2 regions of the Pseudoalteromonas sp. NZS100_1 genome follow, and region 2 is predicted to be linked to the other one. Evidence: riboswitches for the same ligand, from Rfam matches in the RefSeq annotation. Region 2 holds a riboswitch; the other holds the start of a gene.
What was found. A riboswitch is a leader RNA that binds a small molecule or an ion and turns the genes downstream of it on or off. The one in region 2 is predicted to bind cobalamin.
Positions count from the first base shown of each region.

Region 1 (3,427 bases), on a different contig from region 2:
GTTAATTTGTTTATTCGCCAGCGTAATAATATTCAACTTACAGCACCTGGCGAGCGCTTATTACCGCACGCACAAATGATTATTACGGGCATGCAGCGGGCCAAAGTCGATGTTGCACTTGCCGACAATATGCATAAGCAAATTAGCTTAGCAGGAACGCCTAATATTTGGGATGCTTTTTTACAGTTTGGTATAACAAATATTGTATCGGCGATGCCGGGCGTGTCGTTAGTTGCAGAAGTTAAAGCACAACAAGAGAGCACTCGACTTTTATTAGAGCGTACTCTCGATTTGGCAATATTATTTGATCCACCAAAAGTAGATGAACTCGTAGTAGAGCGTATTTGTGAGTTGCCAATCATTCCAGTAAGCGGATACGACACCGCAACGAACGAAAACTTTTTTGATAATCAATATGTGTATGTGGATTGGGGAACTACTTTTTCTCTTTGGCATGCGCGTCAGTTTACAGGAAAAACGCCACCTTACTTTAGAACCAGCACGGGACGTATTGCACTTGATTTAATACTGCAATGTGGTGGTAGTGCATTTATACCTCAAGTATTGGTTGAAGGGCATTTAGAAAAAGGTGAGTTGTTTCATGTTAAAGGGGTAGAAAACACCTCAAGAGACGTATTTATTGCGTATCACAGAGACAACGAGCAAAAAGAGCTAATAGAAACCTTAGTTAATTTACTTTCGCAAATGACGCCAAGCTTGTCATTAAAGCAAGGTAAGTAAGTACGACCATCTACTAGGCTTTCATGTTATTTTGATTTCATATTTAATGCATTTTTATTAACAAAAAAAGACAGTAATATTTCTATTGTAATATTACTGTCATTTAGGAATGACAAAATGCAGCAGTTTTGAAAATTAGTCTTTTGTGATTATCCAAGGAAATAACATGAAATTTGTAAAATCGAGCTTATGCTTAGCACTATTAAGTGGTTTATCTTTTAATGCACTTGCCGACGTAGACATTTACGGTAAAGCGAATGTAACAGTGCAATCATCTGATGATGGCGAAGGGTCTTTTACCGAGATAAAAAGTAATGCATCTCGTCTTGGTATTAAAGGTTCTGAAAAAATAAATGATAGTTTAGAAGCGGTATATAAGTTTGAGTTTCAAGTTGATGTGTCTGATGCTGATTCAAAAGGCGATAACGACGACAATATTTCTGCGCGTAACCAATACGTTGGTTTAAAAGGTGCGTTTGGTCAGGTTGTAATTGGTCGTAACGATACTGCGCTTAAGCAATCTCAAGGTAAGTTAGATTTATTTAACGACCTTGAAGGCGATATTAAAAATGTATTTAAAGGTGAAAACCGCTTAGGAAACACAGTTAGCTACTCATCAAACTCATACGAAGGCTTTAAAGTACTTGCTACTTTTGTAGCTGAAGACGATGTAGACGCTGATAACGGTTATTCAATGGCGGTGACATACGGTGACGTGGCTCTTAAAAAGAGCGCGGTATACGCCTCTATTGCAGCCGATAGTGAAGTAAATGGCTACGACGTAGTGCGTGCATCAATCCAAGGTAAAATCGAAAACTTTAAATTGGGTGCAATGTACCAAACACAAGAAGCAGTAGATGGCAGCGCAGAAGCGGATGGTTACTTGCTAAATGCTGCTTACAGCATGGGTAGCAACACATTTAAAGTGCAATACCAAGATATGGACTTTGACGACAGCGACGATAAGTCAGCAATTTCAGTTGGTCTTGATCACAAATTAAATAAAAACATTAAAGTATTTGGTTTTTACTCAAGCTTTGACATGGACAACAATGTTGACCAAGATTACGTAGGCTTAGGTATGGAATACAAGTTTTAACGACTAGTCTAATTAGTTAGAACACTCCCTTTTTAACCGCGCTCCTTTGAGCGCGGTTTTTTTTGCTTTAAATTATTTACCCGCCCATAATAGACCCTCATTTGGAATGAGGTGCAAATCCTCAACTATTCCCGTAACTGTAATTAGTACAACGCTTTAAGTCAGATACAAATGAGCAATACCAATCAGCATAAATATTTGAACAATTTAACGAATTAAATTTATCGCTTAATAGGTTCTATATCTAAATAGATTGGTATAATTTTTTAACGAGCGGGTTTACTCATTTTTATTAATGCACTAGTTATTGTTAGCTGTATTGTTAGTGAGTACACGCCTACCAAGGACTCACTGTTGCACACTAAATCAGCGCTAAACACGCCTTTACTAAACGTTAAAAACGTATCATGGGGTATTGGCAATAAAACGATTCTCAAAAAAATAAACCTTAAAATAACCACAGGTAAATTTGTTGGTTTAATTGGACCTAATGGCGCAGGTAAATCGAGCTTATTGCGTTGTTTATATCGTTTTAATAAACCAAGTGATGGCGTTGTAGAGTTTAACAACACCGACATTTGGCAGCTAAAAAGTGATGAGTACGCAAAAAAAGTCGCGGTTGTTTTACAAGAAACCCCTTCGCAATTTAACTTAAGCGTATTTGATGTTATTGCACTTGGGCTAACGCCTCATAAATCGCTATTTAGCTCAATAACCAATATTGATAAACAAAAAATCATCCAAGCTATCAACACCGTAGGGTTAGTGGATCATATTGATCAAAGTTTTGAATCGCTCTCAGGCGGTGAAAAACAAAGAGCGCTTATTGCTCGTGCTATTGTGCAGCAACCTCAACTATTAATTATGGACGAACCAACCAGCCATTTAGATGTTAAATACCAAATACAGGTTATGGAGCTTGCTAAATCGTTGGGTGTAACGGTATTTGCATCGTTTCACGATTTAAACTTAGCCTCTGCAATGTGCGATGAACTAGTGGTTATTAAAAACGGTGAAATTACACATACAGGCACGCCAAGTGAGGTATTAACCGAAAACATGCTAGGCGACGTTTTTGGTGTTTGCGCCCAAGTAAATAACCACCCGCAAATATCGAAGTCGGGAAATAGCATCCCTCATATCACTTACTTTTATGGCTACAAATAATATGAGCGCAGTTAATACTCGCCAATCATTTGCGCTATTTATAAGTGTTGTAGCTGCTTTATTTAGCTTATTTGCAGCACTTAGTTTTGGCGCAGCAGAGACCTCACTTCAAGATGTATTTAATAGCTTTTTACTCTCAAATGATGCGTCTTTTAATTCGCGTATTATTTTTGAACTAAGAATGCCACGCACATTACTCGCCTTTTTAGCAGGCTCTGGCTTAGCAATTGCGGGGCTTATTTTACAAACGGTAACGCGCAACCCTTTAGCCGATCCTTACTTATTTGGTATATCGTCGGGTGCCTCATTTGGCGTGGTGTTACTTATGGCGCTAGCAGGCATTAGCGCAGGCTTTATGCTATCGGCAGCAGCACTGCTGGGCAGCTTACTCGCTATGAGTTTATTAATACTTATTGCAGG
Region 1 is NZ_JADYXN010000026.1:22,480-25,906, reverse strand. It holds gene I6F66_RS15785 (LysR family transcriptional regulator) at 1-741, shown strand, start outside; gene I6F66_RS15780 (porin) at 908-1,840, shown strand; cobalamin riboswitch at 1,908-2,032, shown strand; gene I6F66_RS15775 (ABC transporter ATP-binding protein) at 2,195-3,007, shown strand; gene I6F66_RS15770 (iron ABC transporter permease) at 3,009-3,427, shown strand, end outside.
Region 1: it holds a riboswitch for cobalamin, as region 2 does, so the genes downstream of both, I6F66_RS15775 (ABC transporter ATP-binding protein) here and I6F66_RS01240 (TonB-dependent receptor) in region 2, are expected to answer to the same signal.

Region 2 (3,427 bases):
AAAAAACTGCTGAGATAAGCTAAATTCAACCCCTTCATAACGTGCTTCATCAATATTAGCTAATGCAAAGTTTGCATCGTAATCAATTTTATCTTCTATATCGTTTCTAAAAATTGCAACATCAACTTGCGCAATATCAAAGTCCACACTCAAACCTAACTCACGGTTTACTGATTTTTCAGGCTGTAAATCAGGGTTACCATAAAGTGGGAAATATAAATCGTTAAATGTAGGGGCTTTAAAGCCAGTACTTTGGCTTATACGAAATGTTGCATCTTCAGATAAATGATAACCCGCAGCTGCGGTATACGTTGTTTCGTCGCCAAATTGCTCGTCGTCATCTTGGCGAACAGTTAAATTAGCTAATACTTTATCTGCATCGTAGTAAGCACCTACAAACACAGCAAGTACATCTCGGCTGTCTTCAACAAATAGTTGCGAACTATGAGATACATCATCGTTGTACCAATTGATACCACCACTAATGTTAAGCTCATCAGATAATAGGTATTGGCCGTTATAATCAATTTGTGTGCGTTTAGTTATAAAAGTACTTGTTGTTGGTCCAACTGAAAAATCGACATATGTATTGTCTGAATCATCCGTTGCTAGCGCTAAATCAATACTGTGCGTTTGGTTAGTGTAGTTTTTACTCCAACCTGCAGAAAGCTGATAGTTTTTAAAATCATCTCGTTCAATCGTACTGTCGGCTGGGCTAAAGCGACTGTCGTAATCTGCAAATCCTTCACTGTATTGACCTAATAACTTAAAGTCGCCGTAGTGTGCATCAGTATAATTTACTTTAAAACCAAGGTTTTTATTTTCATAGCCATCTTCATCTGGTGCTACGCCTTGCAGTACATCAAAGTTATCTGTTTTTTCAAAGCCTGCATTAAATGCTGTTGTTATATCGCCTGATTTTACAGAGCCTGCCACTTGATAATTTTGGTAAGAATCAGAACCAAACGTAGCACTCACAGATAAGTTATCTGATTCACGCGTTATAATGTTAATTACGCCAGCAAGTGCATCAGAGCCGTAAACAGCCGCGCGAGAACCCTTAATAATTTCAATGCGTTCAATACTATTTAAAGGGACATTATTTAATGCTTTTTGACCAAGTGTTGCTGAGCCTGTACGTACACCGTCAATCAAAATTAGCGTATCGCCAGAGCCAGTACCACGAAGTGACACACCTGTATTTTGGCCAAAACCACCGTTTGGATTAACCTGAAAACCAACTCGCGTGCTTAATAAGGTTGGTAAATCGCGTACGTTGCTTGCTTCTATTTCTGCACGCTCAATAACATTTACACTTGCTAAAACGTCATTGATTGATTGCTCAAATTTATTAGCTGTAACGGTTATTTTTTCAATTGATTGCTCTGCGCCAGACACAGAAAATGAAAGCGCAGCAGAAATAGCAACGCCTAAAGTTGTTTTGTTTAACATGATGTCCCCTACCTTTGCCCACCGCAAAGATTTAAGTAAGTAAGATTGCATCAAGGCCGGTCTCCGGACTCAGTAAGCACATCAAAATATGCAATACTTTACCGTTGCGGGGGCAGTGTTGGGCTTGTAGTCATCATGAAAACGCACCAACTTCCCGATTATCCTGCTAAAAAAATCATTACATGAAGTGGCTAGCAAGCACCTTGAAAATATGTCGCTATTGTGAGTATTTTGTTTACAAATGTCAATGGACGTCTATACAGCTAAAAACCTTTAAAATGCAGTTAAGGGCTAGTATAGTTTGAAGAAACGCCATATTTATTAAGTAGCTTCTGAAGTTGTATTTGTGCAGTACGTAAGCTTAGTATTTCATCCATTTTATTACTAGTGATCTTATTTGATTTAGAGTTAACTAAAAAGTGCGTTTCATAAACGGCATCTGGTACGTTACTTTTATAGAGTAAATCCATATTAAAAGTATTTTGATTTTTAAAATATTGGTAAGCAATATTATTTAAAACGCCTACTTCCGCGCGCTTTAATAGCAGCATTTTAACCACATTGAATTCATCAATGGTTAAACTTACTTGATGTTCCTCACTTAAAAATTCGGCATCTGTATTAAATCCAGCAAATTGATACGAGTACCCCAGAACCCCAACCTTTGTTAATGACGTAATGTCGTCAAAGTAAGCTTGCTCATTTGTATTTTCTTTAAGCGTATAAAGCTCATTTTTGGTAATGGTATAAAATTCGGTTTTTTTAATATTCTCTTGCGCTGATTGTGGGATCCATTGCAGTGCCATTAAAAATAAAACATCAAAATTATTTTTTTCAACTGACAAAGCAAGCCTTTTTACAGGTAGAGACTTAAGTACGAAGTTAAACTCCTGCTGTGCGCCGTTTAAAATCTTAATAAACTCAGGAGCAAAACCCTGCTTTTTTTGCGCATTAATAATAATGGGAAAGTAGCCATCTTCAACCAGTACATCAATATCAACTGTTTTTGATAAGCTTGGTTTGGTAAATGTAAGCAAAACAAATAACAAAAATAATTGATGAAGTTTCATTTTAATACCTTCTAGCGTGAAGTACTTAATTGCATGTGATTAAATATAATAGCTTAAATATCAAAAAGAAGATTAATACATACGGGAGTATCTAGGCAGCAAAGAGGGATAATAGTGAGATATTTAAAAAGAGTAAGTAGCTTCAATCTGTCTGTAAGTATAAACAGATTAAAGCATGCTTAATTTAAAACTATTTATTAATTAATCGCGGAAATTTTTAAACTGAAAAGGTTGACCTAGCTCAGCACTGCGCACTACTTGCATAGCCTCTTGAAGATCGTCACGTTTTTTACCCGTTACACGTACTTCTTCGCCTTGGATAGCAGCTTGAACTTTAACTTTAGAGTCTTTAATGGCTTTAACTACTTTTTTAGCCATGTCCTTTTCGATACCCTGCTTTAAGCCAACGTTACGAAATACATTTTTACCTGCACGGGTAATATCTTGAAGCTCTAAGCTTGATACATCCATACCACGCTTAGATATTTTGTTAGCTAAAATATCAAATAATTGCATAACCTGAGAGTCTGCTTCAGCTTTAAGCTTAATTGTTTTGTCATTTAGCTCAATAGATGCATCAACGCCTCTAAAGTCAAAGCGAGTCTCTAGCTCACGATTTGCATTATCAACTGCGTTTTTAGCTTCGTTCATTTCTACTTCAGATACAATATCAAATGAAGGCATTGGTTTGCTCCTAACTATTTAATCTTAATTTTATGTGGTAATTATAACGCTAAAATTATAAATCTTTACATTTTTCTGCATCTTGTTCAGGTGCGATATTAAATTAGTTTGATATACTTGCGCCTCTTTTTTAAGCGATTTTAGGATTTGTCGTGACAAGGCGTGTTTATCAAGCAATTTTTTTAATCAGCATAGTAGCTTTTACCTTTTTATTTGCCAAA
Region 2 is NZ_JADYXN010000001.1:281,063-284,489, forward strand. It holds gene I6F66_RS01240 (TonB-dependent receptor) at 1-1,452, opposite strand, end outside; cobalamin riboswitch at 1,489-1,673, opposite strand; gene I6F66_RS01245 (ABC transporter substrate-binding protein) at 1,737-2,522, opposite strand; gene I6F66_RS01250 (YajQ family cyclic di-GMP-binding protein) at 2,724-3,206, opposite strand; gene I6F66_RS01255 (VanZ family protein) at 3,359-3,427, shown strand, end outside.